2 regions of the Arthrobacter sp. LjRoot78 genome follow, and region 1 is predicted to be linked to the other one. Evidence: predicted binding sites of a transcription regulator. Region 1 holds the regulator's gene; the other holds the start of a gene.
The links. The regulator LexA, encoded in region 1, represses DNA repair genes until DNA is damaged. The targets are predictions, from matches to a motif close to TCGAACANNTGTTCGA.

Region 1 (15,268 bases):
TGTGGCTCGCCATCCTCATCGGCATTGTGGGTTTCGGCGGGTTCTTCGCCACGTACACCTACATCGCGCACACCATGACGTCCGTGGCGGGAATCCCGGCGTCGTTCCTCCCCCTGGTGGTGGCCCTCTACGGACTGGGCATGGTCGCCGGCAACATCGTGGGCGGCCGCATCGCGGACAAGTCAGTGATGGGCACCATCTATTGGGTCCTGCCCGGAATCGCCGTCGCCCTGGTGGTGTATGCCGTGGCCGTCCACTGGCCGTGGTCCGCTTTTGTGATGGTGTTTGTGGTGGGCGGTGCCGGCTCACTGCTGGTGCCCGCCCTGCAGACCCGGCTGCTCGATGCCTCCCCCGACGCCCCGTCGCTGGCATCCTCGCTGAACCACGCAGCCCTGAACGTTGCCAACGCGCTCGGCGCCTTCCTCGGCGGCCTGGTCATCGCCTGGGGCTGGGGCTATGTCGCACCGGCACTCGTCGGCGCCGTGCTGGCGGTTCTGGGACTTGGCGTTGCCGTAATCAGCGGCCTGCTGGAACGCAAAAGGCCGCTGGTCTCCTAGCCTGCCCCAGGCAGGTTTCGGTCCAGCGGCCCCGTGCGGGCGTTCAAACCCCGCAGCGCGTATCAGACGTGAACACGCTCCACGTCGGGTTCAAGGTAGATGACCCGCGCGATGGGCACGGCTTCGCGGATCCGGCTTTCGGCGTCGTCGATCACCGTGGCGATCTCCGCGCCGGTGGCGGCGGCGCCGACGCTGATCTTGGCCGCCACCAACAGTTCTTCCGGACCCAGGTGAAGGGTCTTCAGGTGGATGATCCTGGTTCCGTCGGCCTCCAGCGCGGTGCTGATCCTGGCGACGTCCGCCTTGGTGGCCGATTCCCCGAGCAGCAGCGACTTGGTTTCCAGGGCAAGAACGATGGCGATGGCAACCAGCAGGAAACCGATCATCGCGGTTCCCAGGGCGTCCCAGATGCCGTCGCCGGTAATCAGCGTCAGGCCCACACCGAACAGCGCGAACACCAGGCCCAGCAGCGCACCCAGGTCCTCCAACAGGATGACGGGGAGCTCCGGCTGTTTGGCGTTGCGGACGAAGTGCACCCAGCTCTGCTTGCCGCGGATGTGGTTTGACTCAATGATTGCCGTCCGGAACGAGAAGGACTCGGCGATGATCGCCCCGATCAGCACGGCCAGCGGAACCCACCAGAAGTCGCCCTCGATGGCATGCGGGTGCTGAATCTTCCCCCACGCCTCGTACAGTGCAAACAGGCCGCCCACACTGAACAGCACAATCGACACGATGAACGCATAGATGTAGCGCTCGCGTCCGTAGCCAAAGGGGTGCTCGGGGCTTGCGGCACGCTTGGCGCGCTTGCCGCCCACCAGCAGGAGGATCTGGTTGCCGGAGTCGGCGACGGAGTGGATGGCTTCGGCCAGCATGGACGACGACAGCGTCAGGATGAAAGCGACGAACTTCAGTACAGCGATGGTCAGGTTTGCAGCCAGAGCCGCGACGATCGCCTTGGTACCGCCATTTGCAGCCAAGTGAGCTTCACCTCTTCAGGAATTGCCGGAAAATTGCAGGTGCGATCACCGCGCAATGCTGATGCCCGCAAGGAATACGCTACCTGCCCGCCGCTCCCGGACACACCACGGGTCACAGCGGATGACACCAAAAACATTGAAACTAAGCCTGCTGACAAGGAAACACACCTGTGTTAGCTTGAACATAATCGGGACCCGTAGTGAGTTCCGACGATTATGTAGGAGGAGACATGGGCTTTCTTGGCTGGATCATTCTCGGACTCATTGTAGGAGCAATCGTCAAGGCAATCATGCCTGGTAAGGTCGGCGGCGGCTGGGTCACCAGCCTCGTGCTTGGTGTTGTCGGCGCCATTGTCGGCGGCTGGATCGGCGACCTGTTGTTCGGCGGCGGCAAAATGGAATTCTGGAACCTCGGTTCCTGGCTTCTCGCCATCGTCGGCGGCCTCGTAGTAGCCGGCATCTACGGATTCATCACCGGCCGCAGCAAGACCACATAATTTCACCCACCACCGCTGAGGGCACGCAGGTGCCTGAAAGTGAAGATTACGACGGCGGGGCCCACCGGAAGGCGGGCCCCGCTTTTTCGTTCAGGCCCGCTTCTGCGAACGCGCACTTGCGTAAAGGCACACCGTGGCCGCGGTGCCGACGTTGAGGCTTTCCGCGGCCCCGTAGACCGGGACGGCCACACGGTGGTCCGCCAGCGCGAGTTCAGCCTCGGACAGTCCCTGGGCTTCGTTGCCGAACAACCAGGCGGTGGGACGTTCGAGCTCGTACGCGGAGGCGGTGCCGGAGGCGCCCAGCCGTCGGGCCGCGTTTTCGTCCTGGAGCTGGTCAAGGTCCAGCTGGCCGTATCCGTCGGCGGCCAGGATGCCGATGCCGCGTTCGCGGCAGGCGGTGGCCAGGTCGGCGAGGTCCGTTCCCAGCACCACGGGGAGGTGGAACAGTGAGCCAGCGGTGGAGCGGACAGCCTTGGGGTTGTAAATGTCCACGCTGGAGGCTGTCAGGACTACGGCGTCGGCGCCGGCGGCATCGGCTGCCCGCAGTACTGTGCCCGCATTTCCGGGGTCCCGCACCTGGCACAGAACGGCGATCAGCCGGGGACCGGCGTCGAGCACTGCGTTAAGGTCCACATCCACAAAGGCGCAGACGGCGATGATGCCCTGGGGATTGACGGTATCCGCCATCGCGGCAAGTACCTCGTCGGTAGCGAGCCGTGCGTTGACGCCCTCGGCAAGTTCATCAAACTCGGGATAGCGGTCCAGGCAGCTCTCGCTCGCGAACACTTCCTGGACCACACCAGGCTCCCCCGCGGCAGTCCTCTTCTGGTGGAGCACCAGGGCCTCCCGGACAGCCTGCGGGCCCTCGGCCAGGAACTGCCCGCGCTTTAAACGGGCCGGGCGCCCTGCAAGCTTTGCCACATCCCGCACCCGATCAGCTCGGGGGTTGGAGAGTGGAAAGTCTTGCGGGCGCCCGGTTTCGTTCATATAAGAACTTTAGTGGCTATTGCCACCGGTCCTTGAACGGAGGAATGCTACTTGGCAGCCTTTTCGGCGGCCGGCTTCTTTGCAGCCTTCGCCTTGGGTGCCTTTGCCTTCGGGGCGGCATCGTCCGAGACGGCCGGCGCGGAAGTGTCAGCAGGCAGCGAGTCCTTGGCGATCTGTACCAGCGCAGCAAAGGCGTTGGCGTCAGAAACAGCAAGTTCGGCCAGCATACGGCGGTCAACCTCGACCTCAGCGGCCTTCAGGCCCTGGATCAGACGGTTGTAGGTCAGGCCGTTGGCGCGGGATGCAGCGTTGATACGCTGGATCCACAGGCGGCGGAAGTCGCCCTTCTTCTTTTTGCGGTCGCCGTAGCTGTACACAAACGAGTGCAGCAGCTGCTCTTTGGCCTTGCGGTACAGGCGTGAACGCTGTCCACGGTAGCCCTTTGCGCGCTCAAGGATAACCCGGCGCTTCTTGTGGGCGTTGACCGCCCTCTTCACACGTGCCACGTGCGTACTCCTTCGAAAATCTGATCCCAAGCATCTACTGCCGGAACAACCGGCTGGCCTGAGAAGCCTTTTTGGTAGTTGACCGCTGCCAGGTGGCAACAGTCAGAGAACTTGGAACTTAGATGCCGAGCATCTTCCGGATGACCTTGGCGTCGCCCTTGAAGACGATCTTGTCGCCGGCGAGGCGACGGGTCAGCCTGGAGGATTTGTGCTCGAGGTAGTGGCGGCGGTTGGCCTGCTGGCGGCGCAGCTTGCCGCTGCCGGTCAGCTTGAAGCGCTTCTTAGCACCACTGTGGGTCTTCATCTTCGGCATGGGAACCGATCTCCTTACGTATCCGCAGACAAGTCTGCAGTCTTTCGTGCAGCCACCCCTGCGGGCGGCGTGCTGGTTGCTTGCTGTGCTCGGGCGATGCTTCGCACAGCTTTGAACTAGTTAGTCTTCTTGCTGCCCGGTTTGGGAGCAGCAGGCCGTGCTGCAGGCTTGGGTGCCGCAGGCCGTGCTACCGGCTTGGGCGGCGGCGCAGGTACGCCGGCCGGCTTCGGCGCCACAGGGGCAGCCTCTGCGGGCTTCGGTGCAACCGGTGCCTTGGCCACAGCGGGCCTGCTTACCGCAGGACGCGGTGCTGCCGCTGCCCTGGGGGCTTCGCGCTTCGGTGCTTCCTGCTTCGGTGCTTCCTGCTTCGGGGCTTCCTTGACGGGCGCCGCCTGCTTCGGAGCTTCCTGCTTGGGTGCTTCCTTGACGGGCGCTGCCTGCTTCGGAGCTTCCTCAGCCGGAACTTCCTGCTTCGGCTCTTCCTTGACCGGCGCTTCGGCTTCCGGGGCCGCAACCGTTTCTGCAGGTGCCTCGGCGCTGGTTGAAGCCGCAGCCTCAGTGCTCGCCTCGGGTGCTGCTTCTTCAGTCGTTACGGCAAAACCCTCAGGAAGCAGGTCCGCAAGGGACTGCGTCATGGCGGGCTGGTCGCGGCTGACGTCCACCCGGCCGGTGGCCTTGGCTTCGTTCTGGGCCTTGGCCTCTGCGCGCTGCGTCGCACGGCGAGCCTCAGCCTTGGCCTCAGCCTTGTTCTTCAGCGGACCAACAACCATGACCATGTTGCGGCCGTCGATGCGGGGGCTGGACTCGACAACGCCAACTTCGGCGACATCGTCGGCGAAGCGCTGGAGCAGGCGGATGCCCATTTCCGGACGCTGCTGCTCGCGGCCGCGGAACTGGATCATGGCCTTGACCTTGTCCCCGGCGCCGAGGAAGCGGAGGGCGTGGCCGCGCTTGGTCTCGTAGTCGTGGGTGTCGATCTTCAGCCGGAAACGGATTTCCTTCAGAACCGTGTTGGTCTGGTTCTTCCGGGCCTCGCGTGCCTTGACGGCGGCTTCGTACTTGTACTTGCCGAAGTCCATCAGCTTGCACACCGGAGGCTTGGCCTGCGGTGCAACTTCAACGAGATCAAGGTCGGACTCGGCAGCCAAACGCAGGGCATCCTCAATACGGACGATTCCTACCTGTTCACCTGCAGGGCCGACCAGCCGCACCTCGGGGACGCGGATACGCTCATTGATTCTTGGCTCGCTAATGTTAGAACTCCTGTGGTTGAGATGAGTACTCCACCGGCAAATAGAGAAGGCCCCCAATTGCCGGAGCAATCGAAGGCCTCGAAGATCGGATGTACACCGCCTCCGGGGAGGCTGTACGCGTTCCACGCAACTGACGCTGCTGTGGACCGCCCGACCAGGTACCCGGCAACCTTGCTTCCGCGGGAAATTGCTTCCGGGAAAACGGCTGACGCGGGTGGGAGAGAACTCCGCTTGCAAACTGAAAGTCAATCCTACCGAAGGAACCCCAAAAACTGCACATTGGCAGTTACGAGTTTCACATAGCAAAATAACGACATTCAGTCGGTCTGTGACAAGCTTACCAGTATGAGCACTTCAGACAGTAATTCACACGTTTTCGAGCCCGCCTCCGGTCAGCGGGACGGCCAGGAGCAGGTCTCGCAGCAGATCCGGGACATCTCCGAGGTTCCCGCCATCGAGGTCATCACCACCGCCGCTGTGCACCTGATGAGCGCGTCGGCCGTCAAGCTCGGCCTTGCCGCCGAGGACAATGCCGAGGAGCTCAAGGACCTGGACGAGGCCCGCAAGCTGATCACCGCGCTGGCCGGACTCGTGACTGCTGCCGCGCCGGAAATTGGTTCCCAGCACGCCGGTCCGTTGCGCGACGGACTGCGCTCCCTGCAGCTGGCCTTCCGCGAAGAGTCGATCATTCCTGACGCCCCGGGGAAGGGCCCGGGGGAAAAGTACACCGGCCCGGTCAACTAGGCGCTAATTCAGGCTTTTCACCGGCATATCGACGGCGGCGTGCGGACCAATCGGGTCTGCCCGCCGCCGTCGTCGTTTGAGTCCCGTCGGTTGAGTCCCGTCGTAAGAGATCCGCGTTGTCGTATCTGACCGGTGGCCTCAATCCTTCCGCCGGGTCAGGCGGGCTCCTGCCCCGCGCTAGGTGAGCAGGCCGCGCCGGCGGCGATGGCGCAGCAGCACCAGGCCGAACAGGCAGAGGACAACGCCCGCCGCACCCACCGAGACAAAACCGGCGGACGGTCCGATTCCGTCAATGAAAACACCGGCCAGCGGAGCGCCGAGGGCCACCCCGGCAGTCAGCGCAGATCCGTACCAGCCCATGGCCTCGCCGCGGCGGCGCTCCTCCACGAGCTCGGCCACTTTTTCCGAGGCAGAGGAAAGGACCGGCGCGCACAGCAGCCCGGGCAGCAGCGAAAGCAGGCACAGTGTCAGCGTGTCCCGGGCGAAGCCCATCGGGATGGTGAGGGCAGCCATGCCAAGCAACAGGATAATCGGGGAAACCGGCCGGTGCATGGCGCCGTAAAGGAGCCCGCCGACCACGGAAGCCGCGCACCAGAAGACAAAGACCAGGCCAATCTCCGCCTGGTGCCCGCCGGTTTCCAAAGCGGCAACAATTCCCACGTCAGTGCCGCTGAGGACCATTCCGGCCCCGGCGGCCACAGCGAAGACCGCTGCCACCGCGGCGGTGAACCAGGCAAAGTTGTGTGCCACCCTGTGACGCAGCCCCAAGCGGCGGAGCTCACTGGACGCCACCGGAGCAAGTTCGGCAGCAGCCTCCTGCAGGTGTGCCGGAGCCGCCGCGACGACCGCCACTTCCGCGCCTTCCTGCTGGTCCGTTTCGTACTCGTCATCCGGCACTGCGCTTCGCGTCGGCGGGTTGAACCACATCAGGAACAGGCCGGCCACGGACGTGCACACACCCACAACCGTCAGTCCGGCAACCGAATAACCGGCGGTAGCCACAATGGCGCCGGCCGCAGGGCCGAGCATGAAGACCAGCTCCGTGGCGATCGCATCCAGCGCGAAGGCCGTCCGCCGCTGCTCGCCGCTTGCCAGCACGCCCAGCGACTGGCGCACCACGCTGAAGATTGGCAGCGTGAGGAGTCCCCCGACGAACACCAGCGCCAGCAGCCACTCATAGGAGACGTGCGGCACCACGGACCAGATGACGGTCTCGGAAACGACGGAAGGAATCAGCGCCTTGCGAAGACCGACGGTATCCACCCGGCGACCGCGCCAGGGGGCCCCGACGGCGATGCCAATGGTCATTACCGCTGCCGCTGCACCGGCGGCGGCATACCCCTCGCCCAGCGTGAGGACGATGTGCAGGGTCAGCAGTACCCCGGCCGCCGAATGCGGTATGCGGGCTATCATTCCGACGGTCAGCAGTAGCCTGATGGGCCTGACTGCAAGGAGCTCCTTGTAAAGAGCGAAATTCACGGGCTTTGTCCTTCATCCTGCCGACGACAGGACGGGATGTGTCCCGTCTACCGTCAGCTACTCGGCTGCGCGCAGCAACTTTACCTCTATCGAGTCAACCCGCTCGGCGAAGACCGCATTCCGGGACCACTCGGCATTGAGTCCGGACACAACTGCCTGGACACCGGCAGCATCCAGGCCGTCGGCCAGGTACAGCACGACACGGAGCTCCGGCCCCGGACCGCCGCCGGGGACAACGGCACCGCCGGCTGTTGACGACGCGACGCCGCCGCCCGGCTCGAGTTCCACGCGCCTTACCGGCGGATAGCCTGCCGTTGCTTCCGCCATTGCGCGTGCAAGCTCCGGGTCTGCGTAGGACGGCAGCCACTCCTGCTGCTGGGCGAGAGCCCAGACGGCCGGCCGACGGACAACGAACGTGTACTCGGAACCGGGATCCAGCACCAGGAGTTCGGCGCCTTCGGCCACCGCGGACAGTGCGGCCCTCGCGGCATAGACAGCCACGGGCCGGGCCTGCGGGTGCCACGCTTCCAACGCCGTTGCCGACGTGAAGACGGGAAGGGCGGTCCGTCCGTCCGGTGCTTTCAGCGTTACGAGCGCCATGTCCGCCTGCTTATCCCCGTGAAGCCGGTCGGCGTGCGTCCCGTGGTCGCTTTCTTCGGCCAGCCGGGCAACGATCGGAACAAACACCCGGGCAGTGGCCAGGGATGCCACCACGGCAGCCTCGTCGCCGGCAGCGGAGCGCAGGGCGTCAACCGCGGCGAGGTAACCGGCATCGGCCGTGCCGTCGTCGTCCTCGAAGTTGTGGATCTTCGCATCCTCGCCGGCGAAGCTGCGGCCGGCCCAGGGCTGGCCGGCGGAATCCGTGGCCCCGCCTGAGCCGGCAAGCGCAGCGGCGATGTGGCCGGGCAGCTGCCGGGGTGCCGGGGGTCGCTGTTCCGCTGGAGGTCGCTGATCCATGGTGGTTGCCGGGCTAGCGGCGGCCTGCTACGTCAAGCGCTTCCGGCAGCGTGAAGGCACCGGCGTACAGGGCCTTGCCCACGATGGCACCTTCAACGCCCAGCGGCACGAGGGAGCGCAGCACCTTGAGGTCCTCCAGGCTGGAGATACCGCCGGAGGCCACCACCGGCTTGCCGGTCTTCTCCACCATCTGGCGGAGCAGCTCAACGTTGGGGCCCTGCAGGGTGCCGTCCTTGGTGACGTCCGTGACCACGTAGCGGGCGCAGCCGGCTTCTTCGAGCCGTGCCAGCACGTCCCACAGGTCGCCGCCTTCCTTCGTCCAGCCGCGGCCCGCCAAAGTTGTTCCGCGGACGTCGAGCCCGACAGCGATCTTGTCGCCAAAGCGGTCGATGGCGCGTGCAGTCCACTCCGGGTTTTCAAGGGCCGCCGTGCCCAGGTTCACCCGGGCGACGCCCAGGTCCAGGGCCTTCTCGAGTGATTCGTCGTCGCGCAGGCCGCCGGACAGTTCAACGTTGATGTCCAGCCGGCCCACCACTTCGCGGAGCAGTTCGGCGTTGGAGCCGCGGCCAAAGGCTGCATCCAGGTCCACCAGGTGTACCCACTCGGCACCCTGCTCCTGCCAGTTGAGTGCAGCTTCCAGCGGCGTGCCGTAACTCGTCTCGCTACCGGCCTCGCCCTGGACCAGGCGGACCGCCTGGCCGTTGACGACGTCGACGGCGGGGAGCAGTTCCAGGACGGGCAGCGGCGTTTCGGTGGTCATCTTCAGGTCCTCAGGTTGTAGTGAAGCTGTGGTGGGCAGGCAGGGTGCGGGCGCGGCTAGTTGGCCGGCAGGGTAAGAAGGTACGCGGCCAGCAGCGACATTCCGGCCAGAACGTAGAAAACGACCTGGGTCCAGAGCGGCTTGTGTTGCTGCCTGAAGGACAGCGCCCCGCCAACCAGCAGGCCGGCGACGCCCGTCAGGACTATCGACCACATCTAGGCGGCCGGTCCGGTACGGGCGGGAGTGGCTGCTGTTGCTGCCGCTTTGCCGGGGCGCAGGCTGTTGACCCAGTTGCGGAGGAGCCGGGCTCCGGCGTCGCCGGACTTTTCCGGGTGGAACTGGGTGGCGCACAGCGGCCCGTTCTCCACGGCGGCGATGAACGGTGCGCCGTGCTCGGACCAGGTGACCAGCGGGGCAGCCATGCGGGGCTGGATGACGTCGAAGTCCCAGTGCTGCACACCGTAGGAGTGGACGAAGTAGAAGCGCTCGTTTTCAACGCCCTCGAAGAGCCGGGATCCTTCCGGAACCTTAACCGTGTTCCAGCCCATGTGGGGTACAACCTCGGCAGGAAGCAGTTCCACCTTGCCGGGCCACTCCCCCATGCCTTCGGCTTCGGTGCCGTGCTCGACGCCGGCCTCAAAAAGCACCTGGAGTCCCACGCAGATGCCGAGTACGGGACGGCCGCCGGCAACACGCCGGCCGATCATCCGGATGGCGTCCACTGCCTTGAGCTCGCGCATGACCGTTTCGAAGGCTCCGACGCCGGGAACCAGCAGTCCGTCGGCATTCAGGACGTCCTCGGGCTTGGCGCTGAGGATGACTTCGGCGCCCGCACGCTCAAGCGCACGGACGGCTGAGCGGACGTTGCCGGAGCCGTAGTCCAGGACTGTGACGGTGGGTTTACCGTCGGGTGAGGCCGGCTTCGCGCTTCCGGCAGGATCCAGGATTGCCCCGTCCCGGAGGACCGGGCCGGTCACAGCGCACCCTTGGTGGAGGGGATGCCCTCTACGCGGGGGTCCGGCTCCACGGCTGCGCGCAGAGCACGCGCGAAGGCTTTGAACTGGGCTTCCACAATGTGGTGGGGGTCCCGGCCGGCGATGACGTTCATATGCAGGCAGATGCCGGCGTGCAGGGTGATCGCCTCGAAGACGTGGCGGGTCAGCGAACCGGTGAAGTGGCCGCCGATCAGGTGGTATTCCTGCCCGGCGGGCTCTCCGCCGTGCACCAGGTAGGGACGCCCGGAGACATCGACGACGGCGTGGGCAAGGGCCTCGTCCAGGGGAACCGTGGCTTCGCCGAAACGGCGGATCCCGGCCTTGTTGCCCAAGGCGGTACGAAGCACCTCGCCAAAGGTGATGGCGACGTCCTCCACCGTGTGGTGGACGTCGATGTGGATGTCACCGGTCGCCTTTACGGTCATGTCGATGAGCGAGTGCTTGCACAATGCGGTCAGCATGTGGTCGTAGAACGGAACCGAGGTGCTGATGTCCGAGATGCCCGTGCCATCAAGGTTGATCTCGACGAGCACGGACGATTCGCTCGTGGAACGCTCCATGCGTGCGGTCCGGGCCTCGGCAGCAATGGATCCGGTGGTGCTCATGTGTTGTGTCCTTTGGATGTAAGGAGAAATACCGTCGGGGTGGAAGTCTGGGAACTGGTTCCCTGGGGAACCGGGGTCTGACTCCAGTTTAGGCCGGGACGCTGGGCTGCCCGGTCAGGATCAGTTCCAGGGCTTCCAGGAAGGCTGTGGTTTCCGTCTCAGTGCCTGCCGTGACGCGCAGGTGGCCGGGGATTCCGACATCGCGGATCAGGACGCCGGCGTCGAGCAATCCCTGCCATACTCCGCGGGGGTCCTCGAGGCCGCCAAAGAAGACGTAGTTCGAGTCGGATGCGGCGGGCTTGAGTCCCATCCGGGTTAGCTCCGTGACGATCCGGTCGCGCTGCCGCTTGATGTCTTCGACGTCGGCCATGAGGGCCTCGCGGTGTGTCAGGGCGGCCAGGCCGGTCGCCTGAGTGATGGCGGACAGGTGGTACGGCAGCCGAACGAGCCGCAGTGCGTCCGTAACCTCGGGGGCGGCCGCCATGTAGCCGAGCCTTGCACCGGCCAAGGCAAAGGCCTTGCTCATGGTCCGGGACACGATCAGGCGCTCACGGCCCGGCAGGAGGGTGAGGGCGCTGGGCGTGCCGTCGTGCGCAAACTCGTGGTACGCCTCATCGACGATCACGACTGTCTGGCTGGCCTCGCCCGCGGCATAGACGGCTTCGACCACATCCAGTCCCAGGCCCGTGCCGGTGGGGTTGTTCGGTGAACACAGGAAAACGATGTTGGGCTGGAGTTCCCGGACCTGACGGGCCGCTGACTCCGCACTGAGGCCATAGTCGTCCGCACGCCGGCCAACGATGTAACCCGTATCGGTGCCGCTGGCCAGCAAGGGGTACATGGAATACGTGGGCGGGAACCCGAGGGCGGTACGCCCCGGCCCGCCAAACGCCTGCAGTATCTGCTGCAGCACTTCATTGGACCCGTTGGCGGCCCAGATGTTGTCAGCGGCCAGGCCGTGGCCAAGGTACTCCGCCAGCCGCTCACGCAGTTCGGTGAACTCCCGGTCCGGGTAGCGGTTCAGTCCCGCCGCGGCAGCGGTCACAGCCTCGGAGATGGCGGCGAGGACGTCGGCCGGAACGCCATGGGTGTTTTCGTTGACGTTGAGCAGGATGGGAACATCCAGCTGCGGCGCACCGTACGGGCTCAGGCCCCGAAGGTTGGTCCGGAGGGGAAGTCGGTTCAGTCGCTCTAGCTGGTCAGTCACTTCAACAGTTTAAGTGAGGGTGGCCGGGCCGCCGAAACTGTGACGCCGCCGGCCGGCCGGGAGCAGGTTTTGGCGCCCTAGTTTGAGGGGACAAAGATCTGCTGGCCCGGCATGACCCTGCCGCCGTCGAGGTTGTTGAGCTGGACGATGTCGGCCACGACATCCCGGGGGTCGCGTTCGGGGGCCACGGATCCTGCGATCTCCCAGAGGGACTGCCCCGGCTGGACCGTCACCGACACGGTGGGGGTCAAGGACAGCTCGGACGCGGAATCCGCCGCCTTCGCCGGCGAGTTCAGGAAGCCGGCGAGCGAGATCAGCAGCACGGACACCAGGATCAGCGGAATCCCGACGAGGACGATGCGCCCGCGGCGGGTCAGTCGGAGGGGCGGCTGCGAGGACCTGGCCTTCGCCGTCCTAACGGCCGGACGTTCCTCCCAGTTGAAGCCCTGCATGGGAGATTCCGCGCCATGGTGCCCCAAACCCTGCTTGGCCGAACCATCATGACGCGAACCGTGAAAAGCACTTGTAACTGACATGAACTGAGCCCTCCTGGACCTGACTGTGCTGCCCGCTGTGTTCCTGAAGCTGACGTCCGCCCGTTCCGGTTTTCGAACATAGAACCGAAAGAACTTCGCTACTAGAACACATATTCGAACTTTACTGGTTCTGTTCTAGCACTTATTAACGAACATTGTCGAGACTCACTAGAACAAATGTTTGAAAAACCTGTGGGGCTGGCCTACGTTTGAGCTACAGAACAACCACTTCTGCAGTTGATCAGCAGGGTCTGACATTTTCAGGCCGGAAGTTCCCGGCACCTGCAGCGACGGAGGCCGGGGAGAACGGAAAGGCGTTGGCGAACATGGCAGCACAAGCCACCGGCGGCAGGGCTACGCAGCGGAGCCAGCAGTCATCACCGAAGCCGAAGGGCCTCACAGTACGTCAGAAGAAAATTCTGGAAACGATCCAGCGCTCCGTCAACGACAACGGCTACCCGCCGTCCATGCGTGAAATCGGCGACACCGTGGGACTGGCCAGCCTGTCCAGCGTCACCCACCAGCTCTCGCAGCTTGAGAAGCTGGGCTACCTCCGCCGCGATCCCAAGCGGCCGCGTGCCATGGAGGTCCTGATGCCGCTGACCTTGGACGAGGGGACAGCCAAAATCACCGGCGTGGAAAAGCCTGCCCGGCTGCGCACAGTAGGCGGATTGGCTGTATCCGAACTTGCCACGGCAACGGATACGGCCATGGTCCCCCTTGTCGGGCGGATCGCTGCCGGCGGGCCGATCCTGGCTGACCAGGTCGTCGAGGACCTCATGCCGCTGCCACGGCAGCTGGTGGGCCACGGTGAGCTTTTTATGCTGAAGGTGTCCGGCGATTCCATGATCGACGCAGCGATCTGCGACGGTGACTGGGTTGTGGTGCGCCAGCAGAGCGACGCCGCCAACGGCGACATCGTTGCCGCCCTCCTCGATGATGAAGCCACGGTCAAAACGTTCCGTCAGCGGGACGGCCACACCTGGTTGCTGCCGCAGAACACGCAGTACGAGCCCATCCTGGGCGACCACGCAACCATCATGGGCAAGGTCGTCTCAGTCCTTCGCTCGCTCTAGCAGCCCGCCGTAGCCGCCGCCGGTCACCCGGCGCCGGCTCGAGCCCCGTCAGGCGCCCCCGCCCCGTCAGGCAGAAGCGGCCTCCGCCGGAGCCTTGGCCAGCCGGCTCAGCGCAGCCACAGCGATCGCAGGATCTGTAGTGGGCCAGAACGGTGGCAGGGCAGCACGGAGGAAGCCTCCGTAGCGTTCCGTGGACAGCCGGGAGTCGAGGACGGCCACAACACCCTTGTCGCCCGTGGAGCGGATCAGACGGCCGGCACCCTGGGCAAGCCGGATCGCGGCGTGCGTGGCCGAAACCGACATAAAGCCGTTGCCGCCTGCCTGGGCCACGGCCCGGGACCGTGCCGTCATCAGCGGATCATCCGGCCGCGGGAACGGAATCCGGTCGATGACCACCAGCCGGCATGACCCGCCGGGAACGTCAACGCCCTGCCAGAGGGACATGGTGCCGAAAAGGCAGGTATCCGGTTCGTCTGCAAACTGCCGCACCAACGCGGTCATGGTCGATTCGCCCTGGCACAGGATGCTGACATCCAGGCGCGGGCGCATGGCTTCTGCCGCTTCCTCGGCGGCCCGCCGCGACGAAAAGAGGCACAGTGCCCCGCCGCCCGAGGCCCGGATCAGCTTCTCGAGCTCGTCGAGTGCTTCAGGCGACGTCCCGCGGCCGGGCTTCGGCAGATGGCTGGCGACGTAGAGGATTCCCTGCTTGGGATAGTCAAACGGGGATCCGACGTCCACTCCGGTCCAGCTGGGTGCGCCTTGTCCCACGAGCCCGAGCCCGCCGGCGGCCGGTTCGAAGGCCGATCCTATGGCGAGGGTGGCAGAGGTCAGGATCACCGTATGGCCGGCAAAGAGACCGTCTCGGAGCTTTCCAGCCACACTCAGCGGTGCAATGTTGATCAGGGCAGGCGCGGCATCGTCCGGCTGCGAGTAGCCCTGCTGCGGGTCGAAGGTGCTGTTCCGCGAAAACCAGACCACTTCGCGGTTTTCCCGTGCGGCAATCAGCCGTTCGCAAAGCTCAAGGATGACCATCAGGCGTGAGCGCGCCAGCTGGCGTCCGCCGTCGGCCGTGTTGGCACTGTCCCCCTTGGAGTCGGAAAGGGCCGCGCGGCAGGCTTCCCGCAACTGGTCCACACAGTCGAGTTGTTCATCGTTGAGGCCGTTGGGCAGCAGGCCGCTGGAGACTCCGGCGATGGCGAGCTCAAGGTTGGCGGCCGCGTTGTTGAGCGCGTCAACAGTGATCCCGGTGTTTTTGCGGGCGCCCGAGGCGGCGGCATGGACCATGGCCACGGATAACTGGCCGGAGACTGCTCCCGTCACGCGGTCCTGGAGCTCGTGCGCCTCGTCAACCACCACGACGTCGTACTCCGGCAGCACCGCCAGGCCCTCGAAGGCGCTGACAGCCAGCATTGCGTGGTTGGTGACCACAACGTCGGCCTCGGCTGCGTCATGCCGGGCAAGTTCACTGAAGCACTCGGCAGCCATGGGACATTTCTGCGCTCCCAGGCATTCCATCGACGTGACGGACACCTGCCGCCAGGCGCGGTCCGTCACACCGGGCATGAGTTCGTCCCGGTCCCCCGTGGCGGTCTTCTCCGCCCATTCGCGGAGCCTGACCACTTCCTTGCCCAGCTGCGACGCCGGACCGCCCAGGGAGGCGGCGAAGTGCGGGACGCTGGTGTCCTCCCCCAGTGAGAAGAGCTGGCCCTCTGACGGCTCCTCGGAGGGGAACCCGCCGTCGAGCTTGTGCCGGCAGACGTAGTTGGCCCGGCCCTTGACGAGGGCCACCTTGACGGGACGCTCCAAGGCGGGAGTG
Region 2 (15,268 bases), 900 kb from region 1:
GCCCGCCGGATCACGTGAGACGGATCACGTGAGACGCTGCCCGCCTTCGGACAGCCGCTTGAGGTTGGCGGACTGCCGGGCCTGCAGCCCGCAACGGTTTTGACAGCCATAGGGGCTACTATCGTCCCGGCCGGTGGGCGGCACAATGTTGGCCCGTGCCACGGCTAACCAATCCTGCTGCGGCTGCCTTCACGGTTTGTTGGAAAGGATCAGTTCCCGGGCACCCGCAGCGGCTGCGCCCATGGATTCCACGACGGTCCTCGTGCGCAGGCGCGTCGCTGCATCGGCCTCCGCCCCTGCACACGGCCCCTGCGGCGCGTCGGCCGCCACGGAACACCACCGATACGGATCGCGGACTATGACAGATGGCACCCAGGCAAGATCCGAGGCCGACCATTTCCCGGCCGGGTCCTGGCTGAACTGGGCCCGTACCAGCAGGCCCTCATTGTTTACCTGGTACCACGGGGACAGTTCCGTGACGCCATTGCCCAGCCCGTAAACAATCCACGTCCCTTTGTAGTTCTCAACGGGCAAGACCGAGTGCGTGTGGTGGCCGTAAATCATGCTGAACTCGCCGCTGTCCACCAGGGCATGGGCCGTGTCCTGCTGCTGGGCATTGGGGACGCCGGCATACTCGTCACCGGCGTGCATGGCTCCGAGCACGATGTCCGCACCCAGCGCCCTCGCCTTCTTTGCCTTGGCGACCATGTCCCCGACGTCCAGCATGTCCACCTGCCAGGCGTACTCGGGATATTGCCCGTTTAGGCCATACGTGGCTTCGATCACCGCAATATTGGCAGCTTCCGTCTGCAGGAGCAGGATCCCCTGCGATTCCGCCTCGGTCCGGTAGGACCCGGTGTGCTTCAGACCCGCTGCGTCCAGGGCGTCCAGTGTACGAACGAGGCCGCCGGTTCCCTGGTCGATGGTGTGGTTACTGGCGGTGGTGCAGGCCTCGTAGCCAACGTCCTTGGCTGCCGCCGCGATCTGCGGCGGCACGTTGAAGGACGGATAGGCCGAGAAGGGACCGTCTGGGTCCGCGACCGGAGTTTCTTGATGGCAGATGGCGAGGTCGCTTTCCCCGATGTACGCCCGCTGGCCCTCGAGCAGCGGGCTGAAGTCCAGGCCCGGCTTTCCGAGGGCAGCGGCGTCGGCGCGTGCCTGGTCCCACAGCTGGGCGTGCACCAGCATGTCCCCGGTCACCAGGACCGACGTGCACCGGACCGCAGCGCAGGCCGGGCCTTTGCCCGGCGTGGGTTCCGGTGTGGGTTCCGCAGAGGGGGCCGGCACCTCCGGGACAGTTAACGACGGCGGTGCCACGGCCGTCGTCGTGCGTGCTGCGCCGGCTGGGCGCTGGCCGGTGCCCTGTTCGGCGATGACGCCGCACGACGTAAGGCTGAACAGCAGGACGGCCGCGGCGAACGCCGTGGCTCCCCGTCCCCGGTGGATTTTCGGTACCATCCTCGCGAGTTCCCCCATAGGCGCCATCCTACGGCGGCCAGCCCGGCAACCCGTCAAATCACCATTGAGAACCGTCCGGTTACATGAAAGTGTTGCTTCATGACCAACCCCCTCCTGACTCCCAGTCCTTTGCCGTTCGGGCTCCCCCCGTTTGCCGAGATCGACGAGGCCGACTATTCCGAAGCGGTCCGGTCCGGCCTGGCGGAACACCTGGCTGAAATTCAGGCCATTGTGGACAACACCGAACCTGCCGCCTTCGAAAACACTGTCCTGGCGATGGAACGCTCCGGGCAGCTCCTCCAGCGCGCCGCCGCTTCGTTTTTCACCCTGGTCTCGGCGGATGCCTCGGACGGCATCCGCGCCCTTGAGACCGAGCTGTCCCCGGAGTTTTCCGCCCATCAGGATGCCGTTTACATGAACCGGCGGCTCTTCGACCGGTTCGCCGCCGTGGACACTGCCGGGCTCGATGACGAGTCAGCCAGGCTCGTGCAGGAGTACCTCAAGGAGTTCCGCCAGTCCGGCATCCAGCTCGATGATTCCGGCCAGGACCGGCTCAGGGCGGTGAACGCGGAGCTGTCCCGGCTGGGCACCGAATTCGGGCAGCGCGTCAAGGAAGCCATGAAGACTTCGGCCCTGCTGCTCGACGATGCCGCAGAGCTGGCCGGGCTGCCGGCCGACGACGTCGCCAGCGCCGCCGAGGCAGCACGCGAGGCCGGGCACGACGGGAAATACCTGCTCACGCTCATCCAGCCAAGCAATCAGCCGGCCATGGCATCCCTGGAAAACCGCGACGTCCGGCGCCGCCTCTACCAGGCGTCGATCAGCCGCGGAAGCAGCGGCGGCAGCCTCGACGTCCTGGATCTGGTGAAGGCCATGGTTGCCCTCCGCGCCGAGAAGGCGCGGCTACTGGGGTTCACCAACTATGCCGAGCTCACCGTGGACCGGCAGACGGCCCCCGATTTCGCAGCTGTACAGCACATGATGAACCGTCTGGCGCCCGCCGCGGTACGGAATGCCGACGCCGAGGCGGCCGCCCTTGCAGAGGTTGCAGGCCATCCTCTCGAGGCCTGGGACTGGGCATACTATTCCGCGAAAGTGCGGCGGGAACGTTACAGCGTGGACGAGCAGGCCCTACGTCCGTACTTCGAACTGGACCGGGTCCTTCGCGACGGTGTCTTCTTCGCCGCGACGTCCCTCTACGGTGTCACCTTCCACGAACTGCCCGACCTCAAGGGCTACCACCCCGACGTCCGGGTCTGGGAGGTCCGCAACGAGGACGGCTCCGAACTGGGCCTGTTCCTGGGCGACTACTATGCACGCGAGTCCAAACGCGGCGGTGCCTGGATGAACTCGCTGGTGGATCAGTCCGCACTGCTGGGTACGAAGCCGGTGGTGATCAACAACCTGAACATTTCCAAGCCTCCGGCGGGCGAGCCCACGCTCCTGACCCTGGACGAACTCCGGACCGCGTTCCACGAATTCGGCCATGCCCTGCATGGACTGTTTTCCAACGTGACCTTCCCCCGGTTCTCCGGTACCGCCGTTCCACGCGATTTTGTGGAATACCCCTCGCAGGTCAACGAAATGTGGATCATGTGGCCTGAGGTGCTGGCCAATTATGCCCGCCATCACGTGACCGGCGAGCCCCTTGCCCAGGACATCGTGGACAAGCTCAACGAATCACAGCTATGGGGCGAAGGGTTCGGCACCACGGAGTACCTGGGCGCGGCGCTCCTGGACCTCGCCTGGCATGTGCTGGACGACTCCGGGGTCCCGGCGGATGTCCTGGCGTTCGAAGCCAAGGCTCTCGCGGCGGCGGGGGTGGCCCACAACCTGATTCCGCCGCGGTACCGGACCGGCTATTTCCAACACATCTTCGCCGGCGACGGCTACGCCGCAGGCTATTACTCCTACATCTGGAGCGAAGTCCTGGATGCGGACACTGTGGAGTGGTTCAAGGAAAACGGCGGACTCAGCCGGACCAACGGCGACTTCTTCCGCAACGAACTCCTCTCCCGCGGCAACAGCCGCGAACCGCTGGACTCGTTCCGCTCCTTCCGCGGCCGCGACGCGAGGCTGGAGCCGCTGCTGAAGCGTCGCGGGCTTGAGTAATTCCCCTCCCCTCCCCAACTGACTCGCACTTAACGTCGTGAAAAGCGCGTTTCGGGACGTTAAGTGCGAGTCAGTTGGGTTAACAAACGACGCCGGGCGGTCACCAACAAGGTGACCGCCCGGCGTCGTACTGCTTGTGAAGCTGTTACCAGCCGCGCTCGGCGAGGCGGTGCGGCTGCGGGATCTCGTCCACGTTGATGCCCACCATGGCTTCGCCCAGGCCGCGGGAGGCCTTGGCGATGACGTCGGGGTCATCGAAGAAGGTGGTGGCCTTCACGACGGCGGCGGCACGCTGGGCCGGGTTGCCGGACTTGAAGATGCCGGAGCCGACGAACACGCCGTCAGCGCCGAGCTGCATCATCATCGCGGCGTCGGCCGGGGTGGCGATGCCGCCCGCGGTGAAGAGCACAACGGGGAGCTTGCCGGCGGCGGCGACTTCCTTGACCAGTTCGTACGGGGCCTGCAGTTCCTTGGCCGCGACGTAAAGCTCGTCCTCGGGCAGGGCCGCGAGCTTGGCGATTTCGGAACGGATCTGGCGCATGTGGCCGGTGGCGTTGGAGACGTCGCCGGTGCCGGCCTCGCCCTTGGACCGGATCATGGCCGCGCCCTCGTTGATGCGGCGCAGGGCCTCACCGAGGTTGGTGGCGCCACAGACGAAGGGAACCTTGAAGTTCCACTTGTCGATGTGGTTGACGTAGTCGGCCGGGGTCAGGACCTCGGACTCGTCGATGTAGTCCACGCCGAGGGACTGCAGGACCTGGGCTTCGACGAAGTGGCCGATCCGGGCCTTGGCCATGACCGGCACGGACACGGCTTCGATGATCTTGTCGATCATGTCCGGATCGGACATGCGGGACACGCCGCCTTGGGCGCGGATATCTGCCGGAACGCGTTCCAGCGCCATCACGGCCACGGCACCGGCGTCTTCGGCGATGCGGGCCTGTTCGACGTTGACGACGTCCATGATGACGCCGCCCTTGAGCATCTCGGCCATGCCGCGCTTGACGCGGTTGCTGCCCGTGACGCTGTTGGCGGACGAGCCGGCTTCGCTGCTTACATCAGGTGTAGACACAAAAACCCCTATGGGTAGCTAGATGTTACGTAGATCCGGTCTCTCGGTCCCGGCGCAGGCGGCAGCACGGACGGGAAGCCCACGCCGCGCGCACACCGGATTACCGGATCCAATGACCAGGTACAGCTAATACTAGTCCCACGCTGCGACGCTGCTGAATTCGGGTTACCCCGGCAGTCCCGTCTCTTCCAGCGACTGCCGGTGCACGGTGGCGATCCGCTGGACGACGGTCACCAGGCTGGCGGCAGCCAGGAGGGTCAGCGTCACCAGCAGGACCACACTGGGGAGCCCGAGCCCGGTGAATCCGGTGACCACCAGAACAGAAACCAGCCGCTCTGCGCGCTCGGCAATGCCCACGTTTGCGTGGAAGCCGAGAGCCTCGGCCTTGGCCCGCGCATAGGAGACCACCATGCCAAGCACCAGGCACACGACGGCGGCGATGGCGATCGCGCGGTCCGCGCCTCCCGTGAAGTACCAGATGGCAAGTCCGGCAAACAGGGCGCCGTCAGCTACCCGGTCCAGGGTGGAATCCAGGAAGTTGCCCCAGCGCCCGCCCCGCTCCTGCATGCGTGCCATGATGCCGTCAAGGACGTCGGAGAAAATGAAGGCCGTAATGAAGAGCGTCCCCCACCACAGCTGACCCAGCGGGTAGAACACCAGTGCGCCCACCACCACGCCTGCCGTTCCCACGATGGTGATGGCATCCGGCGAAACACCGATCTTCAGGAGCCAGCGGGCCAGCGGGGAGAACAGTGCGGTGAAAAACCCGCGGGCATGCCGGTTAAGCATGCTCGTCCTCCGGCCAGGCCTCGGCGACCTGCTGGCGGACTTCGCCGAGCGTCTGCGTGATTGCTTTTGTCTGGGCGATGATGGGGAAAAAGTTGCCGTCCCCGCCCCAGCGCGGAACGACGTGCTGGTGCAGGTGGCCGGCGATCCCGGCCCCGCCCACCACGCCCTGGTTCATCCCGAGGTTGAAGCCCCCGGGGTTGGACACCTTGCGCAGGACCCGCATGGAGGTCTGGGTCAGCGCTGCGAATTCCGCGGTTTCCTCCACGGTCAGGTCCGTGTAATCGGGAACGTGCCGGTAAGGGCAGATCAGCAGGTGGCCCGGGTTGTAGGGAAAAAGGTTCAGGACCACGTATGCGGTGCGCCCGCGGTAGACAATCAGGGAGTCTTCGTCGCTGCGGGCAGGGGCCACGCAGAACGGGCAGTCATCCTCGTTCTTGAACTGGTGCTGCCCGCCCTTGATGTAGGCCATGCGGTGCGGGGTCCACAGGCGCTGGAAAGCGTCCGGAACTCCGGCCAGACCGAATTCATCGGTCACGTCGCCGTCGCCCGGATGTCCTCCGCCAGCGCCTGTGTTCTCCTGCACGTCGCCTGCCATTCCGCTTCCGCTAGCTGGTCCGGTTGCGGACGGCGTCGACAATCCTCTGGACGGCTTCGGCCACCGGCACGCCGTTGTCCTGGCTGCCGTCGCGGAACCGGAAGGAGACTGCCCCGGCCTCGGCGTCCTCGCCGCCGGCAATCAGGACGAACGGAATCTTGTCCTTGCTGGCGGTGCGGATCTTCTTCGGGAACCGGTCGGAGGAGATGTCCACCTCCGCACGGATACCGGCGGCCTTGAGCTGGCCCACGACGTCGAACATGTAGTCGTTGAAGGCCTCTGCCACGGGGACGCCCACCACCTGCACGGGCGCCAGCCATGCCGGGAAGGCGCCGGCATAGTGCTCAGTCAGCACACCCATGAACCGTTCCACGGAGCCGAACAGGGCACGGTGGATCATCACCGGGCGCTGGCGGGTGCCGTCGGCGGCCTGGAATTCGAGTTCGAAGCGCTCGGGCAGGTTGAAGTCCAGCTGGATGGTGGACATTTGCCAGGTGCGGCCGAGGGCGTCCTTCGCCTGGACGGAGATCTTCGGGCCGTAGAACGCGGCTCCGCCCGGATCCGGAATGAGCTCAAGACCCGAGGCTTCAGCAACTTCGGCGAGGGTGCGGGTGGCTTCCTCCCAGGTGACGTCGTCGCCCACGAACTTGTCTTCGTTCTTGGTGGAGAGCTCCAGGTAGAAGTCGTCCAGGCCGTAGTCCTTGAGCAGGCCCAGTACGAAGTTCAGCGTGGTGGTGAGCTCATCCTTCATCTGCTCGCGTGTGCAGTAGATGTGGGCGTCGTCCTGAGTCATGCCGCGCACACGGGTCAGGCCGTGCACCACGCCCGACTTTTCGTAGCGGTACACCGAACCGAATTCGAACAGCCGCAGGGGAAGTTCGCGGTAGGAACGTCCGCGGGAGCGGAAGATCAGGTTGTGCATCGGGCAGTTCATCGGCTTCAGGTAGTAGTCCTGGCCGGGCTTGCGCACGGTGCCGTCCTCATTCAGTTCCGCGTCGATGTGCATCGCCGGGAACATGCCCTCCTTGTACCAGTCCAGGTGGCCCGAGACTTCGTATAGGTGCCCCTTGGTGATGTGCGGGGTGTAGACGAACTCGTACCCTGCATCAACGTGCCGCTGGCGGGAGTAGTCCTCCATGGCCTTGCGGATGATGCCACCCTTGGGGTGGAACACCGGCAGGCCGGAGCCCAGCTCGTCCGGGAAGGAGAACAGGTCCAGCTCGGCACCGAGCTTGCGGTGGTCGCGGCGTTCGGCCTCGGCGATGCGCTCCTGGTAGGCCTTGAGTGCGTCCTTGGTGGGCCAGGCGGTGCCGTAGATGCGCTGCAGCTGCTGGTTGTTCTGGTTGCCCAGCCAGTAGGCGGCCGAGGACCGGGTCAGGGCGAAGGCGTTGGAGATGAGCTTGGTGTTGGGCAGGTGGGGCCCGCGGCACAGGTCGCACCAGACGCTGTCCCCGCTCTTGCGGTCCACGTTGTCGTAGATGGTGATATCGCCGGCGCCGACCTCAACATTCACGCCTTCGCCGGCGTCTGCGGCGTTGTTTTTCTTGCCCAGCAGTTCCAGCTTGTAGGGCTCGTCCTTCATGGCCTCGCGGGCTTCGTCCTCGGAGACGACGCGGCGGACGAACTTCTGGTTCTGGTTGATGATCTTGAGCATCATCTTTTCCAGGGTCTTCAGGTCTTCCGGGGTGAACGGCTCGGCGACGTCGAAGTCGAAGTAGAAGCCGTCAGTGATGTAGGGACCGATACCGAGCTTGGCGTCGGGGCGAAGCTGCTGCACGGCCTGGGCCATCACGTGGGCAGTCGAGTGCCGGAGGACGTTAAGGCCGTCCGGGGAATCGATGGTGACCCCTTCGATGTCCGCGCCCTCGGGGAGCGGCTGGTCGAGGTCCTTCAGTTCGCCGTTTACTCGGGCAACAACGACGTCGCGGCGCTCAAAAAAGAGTTCCGCGCCGGTGGTCCCGGTAGTCACCTTGGTCTCTTCGCCGTCGACGATGAGGGTGATCTGCTGGGCATCTGACACGGGTGTCTCCTATTCAAAGTTAAGGCTTCGTAGCTTGTGGCGTACGGGGACCACAGCCAGCCTCGTCCATGCTATCGGTTGGGAGAGAGGCCGACCAAAGCGGCGCGGCCGGCCAGCGCACCTGACCCATCCGGAGTTGAGGTTCAGCTGCCAAGGCCCGTGATGGCCAGGCTGCGGCTGATTCCGTCCAACGGCCCCCGTAGTTGGAGGTCAGGTTCCCAGGTGTCGGTGGATTGCTTTTCCGGGTACGGCAGGGTCTCGGTGCGGCTGAGGTCCCAGGCCATGGTGGCGCTGATGCTGATCCCGCGGGGGCCGGTCCTGCGGGTGTTGCCACGGATCAGGAGCAGGCGGGTGCCGAACAGCAACGGTCCTGCCAGTTCCTGGGCCTCATGGAAGAATACGGAGTCCACACAGCCGGTTCCGTCGTCGATGCTGATGAACACCACCCGCCGCCCGCCGCGCATCGGCGGTGTCTGCGTGGCAATCCGGACCCCGGCCACCAGCACTTCGGTGCCGTTCCGGAGCCCCAGGAGCTTGTCCGCGGTGGTGACGCCCAGCCGGTCGAGCAGGGGCCGGTGGCTGGCCATCAGGTGTTCGCTGACATCCACCGCCATCAGGTCAAGTTCTGCCCGCACGTTTTCGATCATGCTCGGAGCTGGAAGTTCGGCCTTCAGGTTCTTGAGTTCAACATCACCCAGGGGCAGGGACAGCTGGCCCTCGATCACCTCAATGCCTTTCTTACCGGGGCGGTTCTGGAGGGTCTGGAGGTGCTGGACGAGGTCTGCCCGGTTGGCGGCTCCGCCGGATTCCCGGTGCAGCGCGTCGAATGCTCCGAGCTGGGCAAGCCGCTTGATGCTGGGCTTGCTCAGCCTGGAGCGGGCCCTCAGGTCTGCCAGCGAGTCGTAGGGCTGGCCGGCAACGATCCTTTTGAGTTCGGCCCCGGAAAGCCCGTAGATGCCGTTCAGGCTGAGCCGGATGCCCAGCTTCCCGCGGTCGGGCCCGGATCCGACCCGCTCCACCCGGTACTCTGCCTGGCTCCTGTTGATGTCCAGGGGCAGGATGGGGATCCCCAGCCGCCGAGCTTCGGCCACCAGGAGCCTCTTGGGATACATGCCGGGATCGTGTTCCCATAGCCCGGCGAGGAAAGCTTCCGGGTGGTGGGCCTTCAGCCAGGCCGACTGATAGGTGGGCACGGCGAAGGCTGCTCCGTGTGCCTTGCAGAATCCAAAGCTGCCAAAGGCCTTGAGTGTTCCCCAGACCTTGTCCACGACCTCCGGGGTGTAACCCCGTGCCCGGGCTTCCTTGCGGAAAAATTCCTCCACTTTGGGTTCAAGGAGTTCATTCCCCAGGGCACGCCGGAATTCATCCGCCCGGGCCAGGCCGCACGTGGTCATGACGTCGAACGTCTTCAGGATCTGTTCGTGGAAGACCGTCACGCCGTGGGTTTCCTGGAGCACAGGTTCGAGGTCCGGATGCGGATAGACTTCCGGCGCGAATCCGTGCCGGTGTTCGAGGAAGGGCCGGACCATGTCCGATTTCATGGGCCCCGGGCGGAACAGCGATATGTCGATAATGAGGTCGTTGAATTCCCGCGGTGCCATTTTGCCGATGAGTTCCCGCTGGCCGGGAGATTCGATCTGGAAACAGCCAAGGGTATGCGTGCTCCGGATCAGCTCGTAGGTTGGTTCGTCATCGAGCGGTACGGCGTTGAGGTCGATGTGCCCGTCTGCCGAGATGAAGTCCGGCCCCGTGCCGTCCGGTCCGGGAGGATGTGCACCGGCAGCCACCACCTCTGCCTTTGAGGGGTGCAGCCGGATGACCTCACGGACGGCAAAGGCCATGGCGCTCTGCATTCGGACGCCGAGGACATCCAGTTTGAGCATCCCCATCGGATCCATGTCGTGTTTATCGAACTGGCTCATGGGCAGGCCAAGGCCGCTGGGCTGGACGGGGGTCCGGTCCAGCAGCGTGGCGTCGCCAAGGATTACGCCGCAGGGGTGCATGGAGATGTGCCGTGGCAGGCGGTCGAGCCTCTCTGTCAGGTCAACGAGCAGGTCGAGTTGCTGGTTTTCCGCGAATTCGCGTTGCTCCACCCTTCCTGCGAATTCCTTCAGTTCGGGTTTTTCCACCAGGGCCTCACGGAAGTTCCTTGCCGAGAACCGCCACAGCTGCTTGGCGATCTCGCCGATGTCGCCGTCGTCCATGCCCAGTGCGTGGCCGGCGTCCCGGACGGCACCGCGAGCGCGGTAGCCGTTCTGCATGCTCATGAGCGTGACGCGTTCCGCCCCGAAGCGGTCAAAGATCCGGCGGTACACGTTGTGCCGCTCGGCACTTTCGACGTCGATGTCGATGTCCGGAAGCGTTGCCCTGTCGCGGGAAAGGAACCGCTCGAAAATGAGGTCGTGCTGCAGCGGGTTCACCTGGCTGACATCGATCAGGTAGTTCACCAGGCTGGAGGCCCCGGAGCCCCTCGCCGCGGCCCTGACCCCCATGTCCAGGATCATCCGGGACACCTCGGCCACTGTGAGGAAGTAGGAAGCGAAGCCAAGGTTGGCGATGATCCTCAGTTCGTGCTCCAGCCGTGCCCGCATTTCCGCTTCGGCCCGCCCTGATATCCCCGGGAACCGCCGGCTGATGCCGGCCTCGCAGCGCCTGGTCAGCTCAACCAGCGGATCGCCATCAATGCCGATGACCGAAGCTTCGGGAACCACCGGCTGCTTCCACCCCATGTCCGCGACCGGGTCCATCCGGCAGCGGTCCGCGAGCGCCTCGGTTTGGCCGAGCAATCTGGTGAGGTCGGTGGCGCCGTAGCCCGCGGCATGGATGACCTCCTTGCCGAGTTCGAGCATTTGGGCGGAGGTCTTCAGCCACCCCCGGCCGTTGGGCTGAAGCAACGGCTCCTCAGTCAGTTCGGTCAGGGATTTCAAGGTGCGGGCAGAATCCAGCACATCCGCCGTTGCAGCCCCGTCTTCCGCGCAATACCGCACGGCGTTGGTCAGGACGGCCGGAACCCCGTGCTCGGCAGCAAGCTTGAGCATGCGCACGGCATGGGCAGTGCTCAGCGGCTCCCCGGGAGCGCTGAGGTGGGACACCACTTCTGCTGCCACGGTTCCCTTCGGCATGCTGTCCAGCCATTGTTTGAACAACGTGCGGGGGCGAAGGTACCGGCGGCCGCTCATTGCCCTGCCAACGTCTGAATCCGGCCCCACCAGCACAGTCAGCACCGGTTCCAGTGTTTCCGGGTGCAGCGCCCGGGAAGCGATTTCGGCGCGGGTCACCGCAACGGGCACCACTCCCCCGGCCTTGCCTGACGTACGGGCATGGGCATCTGAAATCAGGCGGCAGAGGGCCCGGTAGCCGGCACCTTTGTTGTGTCCGTGGGCAAGTACAACGACGCGGCCCGCGAGCTGGGTGCGGAGGTCGCCGTCGTCGTCATAGACCGCAAGGTCAACCCCGACGACGGGATCCAGTCCCGCCGCCATGCAGGCTTTGAGGTGTTTGACAGTGCCGTACAGGCCGTTCCTGTCAGTGCAGGCAAGCGCGGTGGCGCCGTCCGCGGCGGCCGCCTGGGCAAGCTCATCCGGCCAGGACACCCCATAGTGGGCGCTGAAGGCGGTGGAAACGTGAAGATGGGTGAAGCTCATGCTGATCGCGGCCTCAGGGCATCGTGGATCTTCAGCAGCCGCCACCGGCCGCTGCCGATGTTCCTGGTCAGGTCGAGGGTGAGGGCTTCATCCGGCGCCGCCTCCTCATCAGCGGGACGGACCTGGACGCGCCAGATCTCGTGGTCCACCAGTCCCGGGCCGGTTCCCAGTGGTGCGCGGGTTTCTTCGGCCCACCACTGCCTGCGCTCAAACCAGCGCACGGGCTCTGCGCAAACCGTGTATTGACGACCGGCCCAGGTGAGCGCCGAGGGCTGGCCGGCGGGCGTGCAGACGACGTCGACACCCTCGCTGAACAAGCCCATCGGCGCCTCCCGGAAGTGCACTCCCCCTGACCGCCACGCGTGGGCGCAACGGCGCAGGGGAAATCTGAAATGATTCGTTCGAAACAATTCTTTCGAATATATCTTCGAATAATCAAGTCTACGCCGGAGCCGGGACAAAACCTATACAGCCCTTCCCGGAGACGGAGCCAGGAGCTGTGCGGGACAGCCGGGCTTCAGCGCCGCCAGCAGTACGGGGTGGTTGTTGACACCCGGAGAAACCCGTAGCGCTCCAGGATCGGCCGCGAGTATCCGGTCGAATCACTGTGGATGAGTTTCTTGCCCAGCTTCACTGCGGACTGAGCGCGGGCCGCGGTGACTGCACGGTATATCCCTTGGCCGCGCCACTCTTACCGCGTTGCCCGCCCCAGATTCCCGCAAAGTCGGCACCCGGCGCCGACTCCAGGCGGCCCGCGCTCACGATCGACCCCTGGTGTTCGGCAACCCTAAGCTCCATCCCGTCGCCGTGCGCCATGCGACGCAGGAGCGCTTCGGCGTTCTCGTCCGAACCCTTGCCATGGAGCCCGGGTGCATAGTCATCACCACGGGTTTTCCACTCCACCCGCACAACTGCCGGATCCCCGCGGAAGTACGGTGATCCGAGCGCCCCGATGCCGCAAACATTCGAATGTATCTTCTAATGATTCACGTCTGCGCCGGAGCCCTGACAAAACCTGAATCAGGGGTGGACGGACGCGGGCGAGGGGGGGCAGGATTGAGCCATGAGCTCCCATGACGCACTCCTGAAGCACGTAGCCATCGCCGCCAAGGATTCCACCTTGGTGGCGACTTTTGATATAGACGGCAATATCCCCGGGGCGGGCGCCTATGTCGTTGGCCTCGTCGCAGCCACACCGGATCATTCCCATCAACGAAGAATGGGGATCGAGTTCATGAACGGCGAAGCTGTGTCCTTCTACTGCTTCAGCCACGACGGCACCGAGGAGAATTTCGACCTCAGCGGCGTTTCGCATTCCGGCAGCACCATTACCGGCAACTTTCCCATGAGCACGGTCCTGGGGCTGGAGAAGGGTCACCTGATGACAGCCTTCAGCGACGCCGACGGCCGGGAATACCAGGCGAACGTTCCCGTGGAGGAATCGCTCTGACGGAGGAATCGCTCTGAGCCGCTAGCTGCGCTTTGAACCGCTAGCTGCTGGCGTTGTGCACTTTCATCTCAAGCTCGGTGAAAGCCGTGATCATCGCACGGTACGTCTTCTCCACAATGTCCGGATCGATGTCTTTTTTCTCGGCGGCGGCACGGACATGTTCGATGACTTTCTCCACGCGGCCCGGAGCCCTGACCTCGGCGTCATCACCCTTCAACGTTCCGGAAATCCGGATCAGACGTTCACGGCGGGCAATCAGGGTGACAATCTGCTCATCAACTTCATCGACGGCCACGCGGACAGCTGCGAGCTGCTCCCTGTCGGCCTGGGCGTCTTTGTCGTGTCCGTGATTTGTGGGCATGTGCATGACAGTATCTAAGAATGCAGCCTCGAGTCGACTTCATTTCATTAGGCGTCCGCAGTGTCGAGGCCTCCCGCGCCTTCTACGTGGACGGCCTGGGCTGGCCGGTCCACCGGGAAGTCCCCGGCGAGGTGGTCTTCATCCAGGCCAACCACGGCCTCATTCTTTCCCTCTGGGACGCAGGCCAGATGCAGGCCGAGGCGTCAGTGGGCAGCCCCGCCGGGGTCCCCTGCGTCACGCTGAGCCACAACGTGGGGAGCGCGGCGGACGTTGACCTGGTCGTGGCGGAAGCAGAGGGGGCCGGCGCCACCGTGGTGGCGCCGCCGAAAACCCAGCCATGGGGCGGCTACACGGGGTACTTCGCCGATCCCGACGGCTTCCGCTGGGAAATCGCCTTCAATCCCACGTGGGCCGTCGACGCCGGCGGCAACGTCACAGTCTAGAGTCACCGGTCCGGAGGCCGGCTAGAACAGGCTGCCCACCGGCTGGATGAGCTCGGGCGAGTCATTTTTTACATTCCCGACGGCGGTGCCCACGGCATCAATGGTCCAGCCTTCGGCGACGTCGTGCGCACCCGCACGAACCAGATCCACCAGGCCGGCAGCGTCATCCGCCTGCGGATCCAGCCACGCCTGCATGGTCTCGCGGTTCATGGGCAGCGGCACCCTGTCGTGCAGTGCGGTGAGTTCGGCGAGCATTCCGCCGCCATAGCCCTCGGGCGGCGAGTCCGTAGTCATGATTGAGGTGGACAGCATCCACCGGTGCGGGTCGCCCTCGGGCTTGGACGGGTCCTTCCACCATTCGTAGAGTCCTGCGAACACCAGGGGCCGGCCGTCCTTCGGGTGCACATAGTAGGGCTGCTTGCCGCGCCCTTCACCCTTCCATTCGTAATAGCCGTCGGCCGGCACCGCGCAGCGCCGGGACCGGGTCGCTTTGCGGAAGGCCGGCTTCTCGAGGACGCTTTCGCTTCGCGCATTGATCATCTTCGAGCCGATGGAAGGGTCCTTGGCCCAGGACGGCACGAGCCCCCACCGGGCCACATGGAGCTGCCGGACCGGACTGCCGTCCACCAGCCGTGCCAGCACGATGGGCACATCGGCGGTCGGAGCAACATTCCACGACGGCGGAACCACCAGTTCCTCTTCCAGTTCGGCGTCAAACTCTGCCAGCAGGTCCCCGACAGCCCTGGCCATCACATAGCGTCCACACATGGCACCAGCATGCCACCGCCCCGATGCAGTGTCACCCGGCGTAACCCGAGGGGGCAGGGACAGGGGTGCGGTGCCCCGGCGCCCGGGGAATACCGGCCGACGGGTTACCGTTGAGTGGAAAGACAGCTGCTTTGATAACGACGAGCACTAACGATACTGAGGAGAACTCTGTGGATTTCACTCCCGAATCCGGCACCATCACCATGTTTTCGACTACCTGGTGCGGTTACTGCAACCGTCTGAAGAAGCAGCTGGACGCCCAGGGCATCGGCTACACCGAGATCAACATCGAAGAAGTCGAAGGGACAGCCGACCTCGTGGAGCAGCTCAACGGAGGCAACCGCACGGTACCCACCGTCCTCTTCCCGGACGGTACCGCTGCCACCAACCCGTCGGCAGCCGAAGTGAAGAGCCGGCTCGCCGCCTAGCCCGCTCGCAGGCTGGCGAAATCCGCGTAGTCCAGCTGCGCATACCCGGCATAGGTGTTGATGACCGCAGTTTCGATGGCGGCCACGTCCAGCCCGGGGACGAGGTCGTCAACGGCACCGGCAGTGGC

Region 2: a site for LexA is predicted at 12,106-12,121, ahead of ACSQ1X_RS11730 (DUF6504 family protein). Genes of this name have one in related genera too.

The regions. Positions count from the first base shown of each region.
Region 1 covers NZ_CAXUTG020000001.1:1,629,091-1,644,358, reverse strand. The annotation lists gene ACSQ1X_RS07585 (MFS transporter) at 1-557, shown strand, start outside; gene ACSQ1X_RS07580 (cation diffusion facilitator family transporter) at 620-1,537, opposite strand; gene ACSQ1X_RS07575 (GlsB/YeaQ/YmgE family stress response membrane protein) at 1,768-2,034, shown strand; gene ACSQ1X_RS07570 (TrmH family RNA methyltransferase) at 2,125-3,021, opposite strand; gene rplT (50S ribosomal protein L20) at 3,069-3,527, opposite strand; gene rpmI (50S ribosomal protein L35) at 3,646-3,840, opposite strand; gene infC (translation initiation factor IF-3) at 3,957-5,150, opposite strand; gene ACSQ1X_RS07550 (DUF1844 domain-containing protein) at 5,439-5,837, shown strand; gene ACSQ1X_RS07545 (MFS transporter) at 6,015-7,316, opposite strand; gene ACSQ1X_RS07540 (SseB family protein) at 7,374-8,273, opposite strand; gene priA (bifunctional 1-(5-phosphoribosyl)-5-((5-phosphoribosylamino)methylideneamino)imidazole-4-carboxamide isomerase/phosphoribosylanthranilate isomerase PriA) at 8,287-9,033, opposite strand; gene ACSQ1X_RS07530 (hypothetical protein) at 9,090-9,248, opposite strand; gene hisH (imidazole glycerol phosphate synthase subunit HisH) at 9,249-10,010, opposite strand; gene hisB (imidazoleglycerol-phosphate dehydratase HisB) at 10,007-10,633, opposite strand; gene ACSQ1X_RS07515 (histidinol-phosphate transaminase) at 10,722-11,840, opposite strand; gene ACSQ1X_RS07510 (LysM peptidoglycan-binding domain-containing protein) at 11,918-12,292, opposite strand; gene lexA (transcriptional repressor LexA) at 12,703-13,452, shown strand; gene ACSQ1X_RS07500 (ATP-dependent DNA helicase) at 13,519-15,268, opposite strand, start outside.
Region 2 covers NZ_CAXUTG020000001.1:2,525,484-2,540,751, forward strand. The annotation lists gene ACSQ1X_RS11690 (protein-tyrosine phosphatase family protein) at 1-18, shown strand, start outside; gene ACSQ1X_RS11695 (CapA family protein) at 190-1,485, opposite strand; gene ACSQ1X_RS11700 (M3 family metallopeptidase) at 1,558-3,570, shown strand; gene pdxS (pyridoxal 5'-phosphate synthase lyase subunit PdxS) at 3,716-4,642, opposite strand; gene pgsA (phosphatidylinositol phosphate synthase) at 4,808-5,431, opposite strand; gene ACSQ1X_RS11715 (HIT family protein) at 5,424-6,014, opposite strand; gene thrS (threonine--tRNA ligase) at 6,037-8,046, opposite strand; gene ACSQ1X_RS11725 (DNA polymerase III subunit alpha) at 8,190-11,690, opposite strand; gene ACSQ1X_RS11730 (DUF6504 family protein) at 11,687-12,013, opposite strand; gene ACSQ1X_RS11735 (hypothetical protein) at 12,754-13,140, shown strand; gene ACSQ1X_RS11740 (chorismate mutase) at 13,181-13,507, opposite strand; gene ACSQ1X_RS11745 (VOC family protein) at 13,522-13,944, shown strand; gene ACSQ1X_RS11750 (SOS response-associated peptidase) at 13,966-14,712, opposite strand; gene ACSQ1X_RS11755 (mycoredoxin) at 14,883-15,140, shown strand; gene ACSQ1X_RS11760 (lipoate--protein ligase family protein) at 15,137-15,268, opposite strand, start outside.